DNA from 2 places in the Sporomusa sp. 246TCP1 genome. Region 2 is predicted to be linked to the other one. Evidence: a T-box and tRNA genes for the amino acid it is inferred to sense, from the RefSeq annotation. Region 2 holds a T-box; the other holds one or more tRNA genes.
The links. The T-box of region 2 lies ahead of AC1ECB_RS03630 (valine--tRNA ligase). A T-box ahead of a tRNA ligase gene usually reads a tRNA of that ligase, here a tRNA-Val.
Positions count from the first base shown of each region.

Region 1: it has a tRNA-Val gene. The T-box ahead of AC1ECB_RS03630 (valine--tRNA ligase) is inferred to sense a tRNA for this amino acid. The anticodon was not compared.

Region 1 is NZ_CM170492.1:382,835-390,353, reverse strand. Features, by position in the region: gene nadD (nicotinate (nicotinamide) nucleotide adenylyltransferase) at 1-304, opposite strand, end outside; gene AC1ECB_RS01890 (4Fe-4S binding protein) at 486-689, shown strand; gene AC1ECB_RS01885 (hypothetical protein) at 825-1,007, opposite strand; gene AC1ECB_RS01880 (nucleotidyltransferase family protein) at 1,052-1,408, opposite strand; tRNA gene AC1ECB_RS01875 (tRNA-Arg) at 2,045-2,119, opposite strand; gene AC1ECB_RS01870 (zinc ribbon domain-containing protein) at 2,225-2,614, opposite strand; gene AC1ECB_RS01865 (MFS transporter) at 2,722-4,056, opposite strand; gene AC1ECB_RS01860 (3H domain-containing protein) at 4,222-4,737, opposite strand; tRNA gene AC1ECB_RS01855 (tRNA-Val) at 4,875-4,950, opposite strand; tRNA gene AC1ECB_RS01850 (tRNA-Glu) at 5,013-5,087, opposite strand; tRNA gene AC1ECB_RS01845 (tRNA-Asn) at 5,090-5,165, opposite strand; gene AC1ECB_RS01840 (aminopeptidase) at 5,326-6,438, shown strand; gene speE (polyamine aminopropyltransferase) at 6,592-7,428, opposite strand.
Region 2 is NZ_CM170492.1:764,727-772,245, forward strand. Features, by position in the region: gene fdhF (formate dehydrogenase subunit alpha) at 1-1,579, opposite strand, end outside; T-box leader at 1,822-2,051, shown strand; gene AC1ECB_RS03630 (valine--tRNA ligase) at 2,090-4,750, shown strand; gene AC1ECB_RS03635 (bifunctional folylpolyglutamate synthase/dihydrofolate synthase) at 4,787-6,070, shown strand; gene AC1ECB_RS03640 (O-antigen ligase family protein) at 6,228-7,466, shown strand.

The DNA of each region.
Region 1 (7,519 bases), 380 kb from region 2:
AAAACAATTCATCGTCCGGATATTTTTCTCGAAAATATTCCATAGTAAAGTAGCTATATTGCTTGCCGGAGACAGCCTTCATTTCATGGTCATCAATCTCAAATATATTACTATCAGCCACAGCTAATCTTAGCATTTCCATCCGGTGAAGATCTGCTACCTCTATATTCTTATCAGTGCGTTTGGATGAAGAAGGAAGTAATATAACCTTATCTAATTCTTCTCGTTGCGCGATTGTGTTTGCTGACCATAGATGCCCATTCGTTGGAGGATTGAAGGAAGAACCATAAATGCCAATTCTCATTATATCACCCGACTTGTTGGTATTTTACTATTAAGTTTTTATGCTGTTAGTATATTACCACTAAGTAAGAAATGCAAGTATTATTTATAGTGTTAACCAATAGGTGTTTGCAGGAAAAACATCCGAAGTCAGCGAAGAATACTTCTGTTGCTCTAATTATTCCAATTTAGGATGTGATATTATGGAAAAACAAACATCTCCCAACTATCAAAAGCCGAAAGTATTAAAGTATCTATGTAAAACCTGCAGTAAATGTATTCTGATATGCCCTTCGGAAGCGATAAACTACGAAAACGATAACAAAGCTTTTATTGACACTAAATTATGTACTGCCTGCGGTACATGCAAACATATTTGCCCTGAGTATGCCATCCGGTCAACGTAAACGAGCATGCTAAACAACATTCAATCCGGGTCAAAACGCGGTCAAAAACACAATTATTCCATAATCTTAATAAAAAATAAACTTCACGCAAACCTGCGTGAAGCCTTGATTTCTCATTTTTTATGTATTGCCCCACTAAAACACATCATTGCTTCTTATGATATCAGCAATAAAGACTTCCGTAAACCCAACAAAAGCTAGTGCATTATCCAACTGCTGCTGCGCTTCGATTTTACTAACAACGTAAAAATCATAATAGGATCGATTGATGGAATTCGCTAGGCGATTCTCTTCAAATGCATCTATAGCATCAGCCAAACATTCTTGCTTTCCCTAAACGGTACTTAGCCAATTCCAGCATCTCAGCTTGCATAATATTCAACACCTTCAGTTCTTACATTCCGATAGAAAGGCAAAAACGGCACCCAATGATGGAAATGTTCATAATTTTTATCGATAATTGACGGGAATACCCCATATTTGAGTGAAACATCAGTGATAACCCCAGCAATCGCATTATTATATTGACTTAACTCGGAATCGCTTAGATCAACCAAAACCATTATGTCCATGTCTGAATATTCTTCTTGCTCTCCACGGGCATATGATCCAAAAAGGATTACCTGACGAAGTTTATTACCAAAAATATCCTTCATACTATATACTATTTCGTTCATAATAGCATTCACACAATTTCTTTTATCTTTAGCAACAGCCACCGTCATAACCTCCCTATCCCCTGATTCTTACCTACACATTATCATTATAACCAAAGTAAAGTCAAGTTAATTCCCATACCAAAGTTTCTGGTATCCAACAAGCTTGCAATGCCCATTATATACGCATTAATCAGTATGCCGAACAATGTGGCTTAAACAATTGCCAAATGACTTATGACACAATCATTTTCGATGGGGATTTAACAAATGCAATATATATGACCCATTGGATGATTATGAACTCTTTTTTCTTGTTACAGGTTTTCTAAATTACGAAATCGACCTTTTATCCCAAACTGACCAAAATTTAGCAACAGTAGTTCTTTCCAATCAAAAACTAATCTATGAGTTCATTGATAATTTTTGTACGGATGTCACAAATACAATTACTATTCCTGACAACGAGACTTTTAAGCAATTTAAAAGCGCCAAAGCAATTAGGGATAACCGCTCTACAATTCACTTATTTCAATACATTCTATAAACATTTCCAAAACTGGATGCAAGCAAAATACAAAGACATTCTTTGCTGTTCATTCTCGTCGTTTAGAAATATTTTGTCCGTTAAATACAATCCAAGCAGTTTAAAACGAAAAAAGCCTTCCAGCGAAATCGCTGGAAGGCTTGATTTTCTTATGGTGCGCCCGGCAGGAATCGAACCTGCGCTTCCAGCTCCGGAGGCTGGCGCTCTATCCCCTGAGCTACGGGCGCATTATATTGTGGCGTAACCACAAAAATGATTATAGCATATTAGGTGTATCTGTGTCCAATAAAATTATCATGTTTTTTCTTGTAAATTTTACAGCCTGCTTTAGCCTATTTGGTTTCAATAGGAGTCTGGCAGTAAGGACACACCCGCCATTCACGATTAAGCTCTTTACCACAGGAAGGACAGACAGGCTTTAGCGTAAATCCACAGTAGGGACAGAGCTTGAACTCCTCTTTGACTCTACCGGAACACATAGGGCATTTAATCGTCTCTTCATCTACCAGTGTTGCCTCTACGTCAATAATATCCTCATTACGGCGCGGTTTCATGACTGACTTACGACCAATAAGGAGATACAACGGCAAAAAGATAATCAAAGCAGCAGCTGTTCCAACTGCCCATAGTAATGCTGATCCCAAATCATGACCACGCCCTCGAGCATCATTATATACCCAATAAGCGGCAACAGCCCCTATTAACAGACTAATAGTCATCATGAATTATCTTCCCCCTTGCAAATTTACTATGCATCAAATTATATCATGACCTAGCCAAACTAGCAAAAAAATACTAGAACGATACCCGTTCTAGTATTTTTTGCTCACTATTTACTTATTTCATCCAAAGCTTTGCCTTTGGTTTCTTCACCAAATAGCCACACAGCAATGGCAACTACCAGCATGACACCAGTAAACATAGTAAATACATGGGAAAAACCTTGCGACCCCGCGACCATGTAACCGACAATAGTCGGTGCCAGGATTCCGCCAAAGCGTCCGACCGCCGCCGCCCATCCGGAACCAAAGGCCCGTATCCGCGTAGGATAAAGTTCCGGTGTATAGGTGTATACAACCCCCCAGGCACCAAGATTAAAGAAGGACATCAAACTACCCCAGAGAAGCACAATTTGAGCACTGCCACCTTGACCAAAGAAATACGCACTAACTGCACTCATTGCCAAATAGCCTGCCAGCGTTGCCTTCCGGCCAATACGGTCAACCAAATAGGCGGCACTAAAATACCCAGGCAATTGAGCCACTGTCATAATTAATACATATTCAAATGTCTTGAGAACAGTATGTCCTTGCTGAACCATAAGCGATGGCAGCCAAGTAAAGATACCATAATAGGAATATACAATACCAAACCAAATTATCCATAGTATAATCGTCCTCTTGGCAAATTTGCCAGTCCACAATTCCTTAAAGGCTATCTTATCTTCAGTAAAGTTTGCCAAATCTGCGTTGCTTGTTGCCGCCGGCTGAACAGGCGCTTCAATCCCAGCGGACTGCTCTATTCTTGAAATAATTTCCAGGGCTTCAGCATGACGCCCTTTATTAATAAGATAACGGATAGATTCAGGTACTCCCATTCGAATAAAAAATACATAAAGTGCCGGTAATGCGCCTATGAAAAATGCCATTTGCCAGCCAAAGCGGGGAATAACAAAATACGAAATAAGTGCCGCCGCTAACCAGCCAACTCCCCAGAAACTTTCCAACAAGACAATAAAACGGCCACGCCTTGCCGGTGGCGAGTACTCTGTCATAAGTGTCGCCGCGACCGGCAACTCACCGCCTAAGCCAAAGCCTACCAAGAATCTAAACACAAGTAATGATTCATAATTCCAAGCTAATCCACACAGTCCGGTGGCTATACTATACATTAGCAGTGTGACAGTAAATACTGCCTTACGACCATATTTATCAGCTGCCATACCTCCCAGTACTGCGCCAATAGCCATACCTAGAAGACCAATGCTGCCGATAAAACCCATTTGGGTCCCCGACAAACTCCACTCCTTAGCCAATACCGGCAATACAAAAGCAATAATCCCGGTATCCATAGCATCAAACAACCAACCTAGCCCCGTCAATACCAGCAATTTGTAATGAAAGCGGCTGACTGGAATTTGTTCTAACCGTCTGATAGTGTCCATATCTCTCGACCTCCTATGTCTTTACAGCTGTCTTGTCATTACTATGTATTATACTGGCCTTGTCGTAAGATGGCAACTACTTTTTTCGCCTATTGCTATTCGTATTGGCTCGGCGAGATTGGCAAAAAAAAATTGCTACCGGTTTTAATACCAGTAGCAATTTTTCTATTCAAGCAGTATCCCCAACGCCTTAAGTTCAGCGGCAATATTCTGTAAAATTTCAGCTGTCGGCGCTTCAATGGTGTGTAAATGCACCCCACCAGTAACCAGCGAAAGCGGAGCCGCATCACTTTCGGCTGATTTATGTAGAAAATCGGTCAAGTCCCGCCGGGATGCTAACATTAAGTTGGCTTTAATCTCGCCATACACAGGATGCTCAACACTAACATCAAGTACACAACCGCCATTATCAATAATTACGGCAAGTTCGGTCTCTATACGTTTACTATCATGACAGCAGGCAAACTTCGCGCTAACAGTAGTCGGGGCAGCCGCTTGTAAAATAACATAGCCTTGAGGAGTTGCGTATATATCAGCACCAGCTGCCCGTAAAATAGCAATATCACCAACGATGACCTGCCGGCTTACCCCTAACTTTTTTGCTATTGCTGTCCCCGTTATTGGTTGCCTGCTTTGCTGCAACAAACTAGCAATCTGATCACGCCGTTCTTTTGCTTCCATAACCGAAAACACTCCTTCCGGTCTCTCATCAACCTTATTCAAGATATATTATATACCAAAACCACTTGTTCATCGATATTTCTTCATCAGCAGGATAATGAAAAAAAAGCTTACAGTTTTATCTGCAGCTTTCTTTGTGGTGGGCGATGACGGGATCGAACCGCCGACATCCTGCTTGTAAGGCAGGCGCTCTCCCAGCTGAGCTAATCGCCCGTACGTATTCAATTTTCGAATAGCATTATCGACTATCACTTGTCGCTTATCGCACTTCGAGATGGTGACCCGTAGGGGATTCGAACCCCTGATACCGCCGTGAAAGGGCGGTGTCTTAACCGCTTGACCAACGGGCCTTTGGCTCCTCGAGTAGGACTCGAACCTACGACAAATCGGTTAACAGCCGATTGCTCTACCAACTGAGCTATCGAGGAATTTTCAATAACATAATGAATTATATAATATGTCTACTCAAATTGCAAGTACAATACACATCATTTTATTGATCAAAACCAGGTTTTCAAAGGATATTCTTATTAAAACATCAAATACTGATAGTATATATCAATAACCAAACTTTAAGGAGGTACTACTTTGGATCCACGAATAAAAACTCTCGCCCAAAACCTGATTGGTTATTCTACCAGTCTTGCACCAGGCGAAAAAATATTAATTGAAATGTTTGATGATGCTTTACCGCTAGCCAAGGCACTTGTAGATGAGGCTTACGCCGCAGGCGGTATTCCTTTTCTTGAAATTAAAAACAGCCAATTACAGCGTTCACTGCTTAGGAAGGCTTCCAGTGAGCAGCTCGCACTTGCCGCCTCTTGGGAGCAGGCTAGAATGAAAGAAATGAATGCCTACATTGCCATCAGAGCCAGTTTTAATATTGCAGAAATGGCTGATGTCTCTGATGCCCAATTACAAAGCTACCAACAATACTGGGTAAAACCAGTGCATCTTGACGTGCGTGTCCCCCATACCAAGTGGTGTATCTTACGCTGGCCAAACGCTTCGATGGCGCAATTATCGAATTCCAGCACCGAAGCTTTTGAGGACTTTTATTTCAAGGTGTGTAACCTTGATTATGCCAAAATGGCTAAAGCCATGGACCCGTTGATTGCGCTTATGGAGAAAACCGACAAAGTAAAAATTACCGGACCTGATACTGAACTTACTTTTTCTATTAAAGGAATACCAGCGGTAAAATGCTCAGGACTGAGGAATATACCTGACGGTGAAGTGTATACTGCTCCTGTAAGGGAATCGGTAAATGGTGTCCTCAGTTACAACACGCCTTCAGTATATCAAGGATTTACCTATGAAAATATTCGCCTTGAATTTAAAAATGGTAAGATCGTCAAGGCAACTGCCAATGATTCAGAAAAAATCAATAAGGTTTTTGACATTGATGAGGGTGCCCGCTATATCGGTGAATTTGCACTAGGAGTAAATCCTTATATTGAAAAACCAATGAAGGATATTTTGTTTGATGAGAAAATCAAAGGAAGCTTCCATTTCACTCCCGGCAATGCCTATGATGCTGCCTTTAATGGCAACAAATCTGTCATCCACTGGGATCTTGTCTGTATTCAAACAGCCAAATACGGTGGTGGCGAAATCTGGTTTGACGATAAACTTATCCGCAAAGATGGGCAGTTTGTACTTCCTGAACTAGCAGGCTTAAATCCAGAAAGTCTAATTTGACACTCCCGACGGCTAAAGCCGTGGGATTCTTGGGTGATAAAACGCCAGGTAACTGATAAAAGCGAGATTGCTTCCTTTGCGCTTATGATGACTGTGAGCACAGCAGCTCTTCTTTATCATCACAGTCGCCAGTGTGGCAATCCCGCTCTTTTCTTACCTTACTAATTTCTTCACAAAATTCGGCAGAGCAAAGCAGCTCTTTTGCAGTTCCCGGTTATAATAGCGGGTATTAAGGTTTTCTGGAATGCGGCCAATATCAATACTAAGCGGATCATACTTTTTAGAACCAATGGTAAAACAATGCAGCCCGCCCGGATACAAGGGAATATTCGCCAAATATAAACGGGTTATCGGAAACATTGACGTAATGTCTGCAGTAAGCTGCTGGATAAGATTCTGATGATAAAAAGGCGATTCTGTCTGTTGCACAAACAAGCCGTCAGATTTTAATGCTTTGTGCACATTCTTATAAAATTCGTGAGTAAACAAGCCTTTTCCAGGACCAATTGGATCAGAACAATCTACAATAATGACATCATATTTATTCTCTACTTCCTGCATATGTTTGATGCCATCGCCAATCTTAAGCTGTAGCTTGGGATGGTTCTCGTTTAAGGCCGAACTGATTTCCGGTAAATATTTTTTACTAACCTCCACCACCAGGCCGTCAATCTCCACCATCTCAGCCACTTCAACCGACTGGTGCTTGACTACCTCGCGTATTGTACCGCCATCTCCACCGCCAATAACCAAAACTTTTTTGGGATCAGGATGAACAAATAAGGGAACATGCGCAATCATTTCATGATAAATGAACTCATCAAATATCGAGGTCTGAAAAACACCATCAAGTACTAACATCCGCCCAAACTCGTATGCCTCAACTACTGCAACCTCTTGAAATTCCGACTTCCCTGAGTATAATGTTTCCTTAATTCGGGCAGCAAGACCTAGATTCTTAGTTTGGTACTCTGTATACCATAGCTCCATTTGTATAATCCCCCCTACTTATCTTAGCTTCTACAGCTTGTCTAACTTATATCATTTATATAAAAGAAAATTATACCACAAATATTACCAT
Region 2 (7,519 bases):
AGGTAAGGTTGGCTAAACTCATAACGTTATCTGTACCGCATACGTGTTCGGTTATTCCCAGGGTATAAAAAATCTGTGCTGTTTCAGCAGTACCATAGATTTTAGCCGCTTCATGCAGTAAATCTTTTGGTACGCCGGTGATGTTTTCAACATATTCGGGGGTATATTTTTCAACTGTTTCAGCAACTTGCTCATACCCGTTGGTGCAGGATTCAATAAAGGCTTTATCCTGCCAGCCGGACTTGATAATGATGCGCATAATGCCGTTAATTAATGCAATATCAGTACCTGGTTTCAAACGCAGCCAAACATGGGCTTTGCCAGCCAGCTCGGTTTTTCGCGGATCAACTACTACGAGTTTAGCACCGTTGCGAAGGGCTTGCCGCATTTTTGCGCCAATGACAGGGTGGGCTTCGGTTGGGTTAGCTCCAATTACAAATAAAACTTTACTGTGGGGAATTTCATTAATAGAGTTAGTCATTGCTCCAGAGCCGAATGAAGTGGCCAGACCGGCCACAGTGGGAGCGTGTCAAGTACGGGCGCAATGATCGACATTGTTGGTACCGATCGCTGCGCGCATAAATTTTTGCATGATATAGTTATCTTCATTAACACATCTGGCAGAACTAAGTGCTCCTATCGCGTCGCCACCATAGGTAGTTTTTATTTCACCAAATTTGCTGGCAATTAGATCAAGTGCTTCATCCCAGCTTGCCTCAACAAATTCGCCGTCTTTCTTAATCAATGGTGTGGTAAGGCGTTCAGGGCTGTGGATATAGTCAGTACCGAAACGTCCTTTAACGCAGGTAAGACGACCATTAACCGGACTGCTTAGATTGGAGGTAACGCCAATGACCTTATCGTCTTTTACATTTAGATCGAAGTTACAGCCTACACCGCAGAAGGGGCAGGTTGTTTTAACTTTTTTATCAGGCAAGCCAGCATGATGCATAGGCTTTTCGGTCAAAGCACCTACTGGGCAAGCCGATATACAGGTTCCGCAAAATAAGCAATTCGCCGAATCAATCATGGGTTCGTCAAAAGCTGGTGCTATCTTGGTATCAAACCCACGGTTTGTCCATTCAAGGTTATCGCAGCATTGTACTTCCCGGCAAACACGGACACAACGTCCGCAAAGAATACATTTGTTATTATCCCGAATAATGAAGGGATTGCTGTCATCAACAGCATATTTACGGCGAGCGCCCTCAAAACGAACTTCGCGGATACCGAATTGGTTTGCCAATGACTGCAACTCACAATTCAGGTTGCTCTGACAGGACAGACAATCTTGTGGATGGTTAGCAAGCATAAGCTCAACTACACTTTTGCGTGCTTCACGGATGGTTGCCGAGTTGGTGCGTACAACCAGCCCTTCAGATACCGGATAGGTGCAGGCGGTAACCAGTCCTTTGGCTCCTTCCACTTCTACGACACAGACGCGGCAGGCCCCTTCAGGGGTTAAATCAGCAAGATGGCATAATGTAGGAATAGTAATTCCCGCTTGCTGGGCAGCCTCTAAGACAGTGCTTCCTTTGGCAATTTCGATGACTTGTCCATCAATAGTAAGTTTTACCATTAACTGTGTTCACACTCCTTGTGATAGTATAGAAACTACTAGGGAAAACGGATAATAAGAACATAATATTTTTAATATTCAATAATGAACTTCAACATTATAATTAATTTTCCTTCTTTTTAGAAAAAAATTTGTACTAAGTTTCACAAAAGATTTAACTTAGGCTGAGCACTTATAAAATGAACCGGTTAAAACTTGACACTGTCCACTGTGATAGGTATAATAAGGTCAATTATATATGATGAATAGTGATGAACGGAAGAGTACGCTAATGCGACTGTTCAGAGAGGAAGCCTTTGGCTGCAAGGTTTCTCAGTGCGCAAGCTGAAAGTCATCCGGGAACTGCTGTGTTGAAAAATTGAGTAGGTACAGCCGGTTTTGCCACGTAATGGCAATGTGAGTGTCTGGCTGTTGTTTATGCCGGAAACAAAGGTGGTACCGCGGAAGAAACAAAATCTCTTTCGTCCTTAGAGGACGAAAGAGATTTTTATATTTATCCAAGGAGGAACTATGGAACAGGAACAGACCAACAATATTTCAACCGTCTATGCCCCACAGGCAGTGGAAGCCAAGTGGTATAAATTTTGGGAAGATAACAGGTTATTTCATGCTGAAGTTGACCCGCAAAAGCAAGCATTTAGTATCGTAATACCGCCGCCGAATGTAACCGGGCAGCTCCATATGGGTCATGCTCTTGACAATACCCTGCAGGATATTCTGATTCGCTTTAAACGTCTGCAGGGTTATAATACCTTATGGATGCCAGGTTCTGACCACGCCGGAATTGCTACGCAGATTAAAGTGGAGGAAGTATTGGCTAAGGAGGGTAAAACCCGCTATGATCTGGGGCGTGAAACATTTATTAGTCAGGTTTGGGATTGGAAAAGGCAGTATGGCAGCCGGATAACTAATCAGCTCAGGCGGCTAGGTGCTTCCTGTGACTGGGAACGAGAGCGCTTTACTATGGATGAGGGCTGCTCTAAGGCCGTACGCGAGGTTTTTGTCAGTTTGTTTGAGCAGGGGCTTATTTATCAGGGACACCGCATCACTAATTGGTGTCCGCGTTGTAATACTGCTTTAAGTGATATTGAAGTTGAGCATGAAGAACAACCGGGTCATCTCTACCATGTCCGGTATTTGGTAGAAGGTACTGACAGTGAGTATGTTACGGTAGCAACTACGCGGCCCGAGACTATTTTAGGAGACAGTGGTGTAGCTGTCCATCCTGATGACGGACGCTACAAACATTTGGCCGGCAAATATTTAATTCTGCCCCTTATTGGCCGCCGCCTGCCGCTGGTAGCTGATGAATATGTTGATCCTTCGTTTGGGACCGGGGCCGTAAAGATTACACCCGCTCACGACCCGAATGACTTTGATATGGGGCTTAGACATAAGTTAGCTGAAATTGCCGTTATAAATCCTGATGGTACAATGGCAGCTGAGACCGGTAAATATGCGGGTATGGATCGCTATGAATGCCGCAAGGCCTTGGTAAATGATTTGAAAGAGCAAGGTTATTTGGTAAAAATTGATGAACACAGTCATGCGGTCGGTCATTGTCAACGCTGCAACACAGTAGTTGAACCATTAGTATCCAAGCAATGGTTTGTTAAAATGGAGCAACTAGCCAAACCAGCTATTAAGTCCGTAACTTCAGGCCAAATTCAATTTGTTCCCGAGCGGTTTACAAAAATCTATACCAATTGGCTGGAAAACATTCGGGACTGGTGTATTTCCCGTCAAATCTGGTGGGGGCATCGTATCCCGGCTTGGTATTGCGAATGTGGCGAGGTTACTGTATCCCGGGAAGATATAACCGTTTGCCCTAAGTGCGGCGGTAAGGTTGAACAAGACCCAGATGTGCTTGATACTTGGTTTAGTTCCGGGTTATGGCCGTTTTCCACCATGGGCTGGCCTGAGGATACTGCTGAACTCAAACAATTTTACCCCACAAGTGTACTAGTAACCGGCTATGACATTATTTTCTTCTGGGTAGCCAGAATGATTATGATGGGGCTGAAGTTTCAGGAAAATATTCCTTTTAAGCATGTGTTTATTCATGGTTTGGTGCGTGATAGTCAAGGCCGGAAAATGAGTAAGTCGCTGGGTAACGGCATTGACCCGCTAGAGGTAATTGATAAATACGGTGCAGATACACTGCGATTTATGTTAATAACTGGTAATACTCCTGGTAATGACATGCGCTTTTATTGGGAGCGAGTGGAGTCTAGCCGGAACTTTGCCAACAAAATTTGGAATGCCTCACGCTTTGTATTGATGAATTTGGAAGGCTTTGAGCAGGACGTTACGCCTGATTCTAAGGCGTTTACACTGGCTGACCGCTGGATTTTGAGTCGTTATAATGCTACAGTGGCTGATGTAACACGCAATCTTGAGCGTTTTGAGCTGGGGGAAGCGGCTCGTATGGTATATGAATTTATCTGGGATGAGTTCTGCGACTGGTATATTGAATTGGCCAAAAGCCGTCTTTATAATGAAGAAGATGACGAAAGCCGCAAAGTGGCGCAATATCTTTTACACTATGTTCTTAGTAATATAGTAAAGCTGCTGCATCCTTTTATGCCATTTATTACCGAGGCCATTTGGCAGAGTCTGCCGCACCAGGGAATTAGCATAATGACAGCTGGCTGGCCAGTGGAAGATACGAAGCTTACTAACCATGAGGACGAACAACTGATGGGCGTCATTATGGAAACCATTAAGGCAGTGCGCAATATGCGGGCCGAAGTCAATGTACATCCTGGGAAAAAGAGCCAGGTAATTTTAAAAATGGCTTCCTGTGAGCTCAAAGCGAAAATGGAGGATAATAGTGGCTATATTAAAACGTTAGCCGCTGCCGAGCCGATAACTATTCTTGCAGCTAGTGATGTCATTCCTGAAAATGCCATGACAGCGGTGGTTAGTGGTGTTGAAATTTATTTGCCGCTTAAGGGACTTATTGATGTTGAAAAAGAAACTGCTCGTTTGAACAAAGAACTCAGCAATTTGGATAAAGAGTTATCACGTATTAGCGGTAAATTAGGTAATCCTGGCTTTACCGCCAAGGCTCCTGCTGATGTCATTGAGAAGGAAAAAACTAAACAGGCCGAATTCGTAGAAAAGCAAGTAGCTATTAGAGAACGCTTGGCATATTTGGCTCAGCTATAGTAAGGTCGGTGCATGAAAAAAACGGAGGTGCAACAGATGAATTATGAACAAACATTAGCCTATCTTGAAAATTTGAGTAAGTTTGGTATTAATCTGGGAATGGCTCGTATTGAGCGCTTGCTTGAGCTCATGCAGCATCCGGAACAACGTTTTAAATCTATTCATGTTACCGGCACAAATGGCAAAGGTTCCACGACAGCTATGCTGTCAGCTATATTGACCGCCAGTGGGATTAAAAACGGCATGTATACGTCTCCTCATCTTCATGACTATCCGGAACGCATGGTCGTCAATGGACAGGAAATAACCAAAGATGAATTTGCGCAGGCAATTACTTATACTAATAAATTTGTTGAACAGATGCTGGCAGAGGGTTTCGAGCAACCCACAGAATTTGAAGTAATTACGGCTGCTGCTTTTTACTATTTTGCTGCTGTGGGTGTAGAGTATGCTGTTATTGAAGTCGGACTGGGCGGGCTTTTGGATTCTACGAATGTTATTATTCCGGAGATTTCGGTAATTACCAATGTTACCCTGGAACATACTGATCGTTGCGGTTCTACGATTGCTGATGTTGCTCGCCATAAAGCCGGCATAATTAAAGATGGCGTGCCGGTGGTAACGGCCGCAAAAGGCGAGCCACTTGCTATTATTAAGCAGACAGCAGCTGCAAAAGGTGCCAGAGTGTATGTGAAAGAAGAGGATTTTTCAAGTGAGTTTCAAGGGTTAGCCAATGGCAAACAGCAAATGTCTATTGATGCCGGTGGTTTAGGTCAAGCTGAAATTGCACTAAATATTATTGGTTGTCACCAAGTGGAAAATGGTGCAGTTGCCGTTATGACTGCACTCCTTCTGGGGACTAAGGAGTCTCGCATTACTTTGCAGACAATTAAAAGCGCCCTTACTACAGTATGCTGGCCAGGCCGGTTTGAAATTGTTCCTGGTAGTCCGGTTATTATTATTGACGGAGCACATAATCCGGATGGGGCCAGAGTGTTGCGAAAAAATCTTGATCTGGTGTTTCCCGGACGAGAGATTACTTTTGCTTTAGGTATTCTCCGAGATAAAGATGTAGCAGGAATTATTCGTGAGCTTATTCGTACGACCGATACGGTTGTTACTGTTCAGCCGCTCTCCTACCGGGCAGCAACTCCAGAGGAAATTGCCCGGGAAATAGAAGCGCGTCATGTGGAGGCTGCCAGCACAATTGAGGCTGGTATTGAGCGTGCTAAGCAATTGGCTGGTTCTGATGGGCTTGTTTGTGTGGCAGGTTCGCTATACTTAATCGGAGAGGCTCGTCAGATTATCTTTAATAAGTAGACATTTTAATTATAATTGTATATAATGAATAGTGGCGCTTGGGGCATAATGCAAGCGCCACTATTCATTATACTTTTTGCATGCGAAAGGTATAACTGTAAAACCTAACAGGAAAAGGTAAGTCGAACCAGGAATTTTTTGAACCGTAGGTGAAAATGTGTATATTGCATATTCGTTTAACAGTCAAACCCAATATCGTCTTGACTTTCTCATAGAACATTGCATTTTGGCTGTAGCCTTTTTTTTACCGATGTCGCTGGATGCCGCTACTTTATTTCTCGGAGTGGGAACTGCTTTATGGATAGTTAAGATGATAGCAGTGAAGAGACTGTTGTTTAAACGGACACCATTTGATGCGAGCATTGCTTTGTTGGTTATTTTGTCAGCAGCGTCTATTAGTGGCTCACCAGACCCGGGCTTTAGTTTTTACAATTATTATCATCTTATGGGACGATATATATTACTATATTATCTTGTTATTAATAATATAAGTTCTTTGCAGCAAGTACAACGATTAGTGTGGGCGGTTATGGCTTCGGCTTTATTGGTAACTTCCTATGGGTTTTATCAATATGTACACGGTGTAGATATTTCCACGTTTCACTGGGTGGATGGTGAACAGTTTCCAGACCTAAAAGTCCGGATTTTTTCCACCTTGCAAAACCCCAATTTACTGGCCGGTTTTTTAGTGGTTGTTATGTCCTTAGCGATTGGACAGGGATTATATACCGAAAGGATCGGCAACAAAATATTGTTGTTTGTGCTGGTTGGTGTACTGGGAACATGTCTGGTACTTACTTATTCGCGTGGTGCATGGCTAAGCATAGTAGCAGTTGCAACTATTTGCGGGCGGTTCTATAATCGCAAGTTGCTGTGGCTTTTTTTATTAATTCCGCTGGGTGCACTTTTTGGCCAGGATGCAGTAATGGAACGGTTAATGTCGATTTTTAATCCCACAGATACTTCTTCAACTTTGAGAATAGCCTTATGGGAAAGCACAATTGCCATGATTTGGGATAAGCCACTGTTCGGAATTGGCTGGGGAGCCTACTGGCTAGTGTATCCTGAGTATGATTTTTTCCTGAATAACCCTGCCGCCCGGATTGTTCATGCTCATAATATGTATCTACATATTGCCGCTGAAATTGGGATACCAGGATTGCTTGTTTTTTTAATTATTATTTATGGACATACTAAGAAAGCAATGGATATTTTAAGTCATACCAACAATCGTTGGGTAGCCGGGCTTATGCTTGGCATAGTGGCAGCTGTTCTAGGTTTGGCAGTCAATGGTTTTACTGATTATATTATGTTTAATGTGCAGATGTCGATGTTGTTTTGGCTCCTGAATGCAGTAATTATTACCATATGGCAAGGAAACGACCGCTGCAACTAATAACAATTGAGCAATTTGCAGCGGTAAGCCTTGAATATATCTGCGTTTTTAGC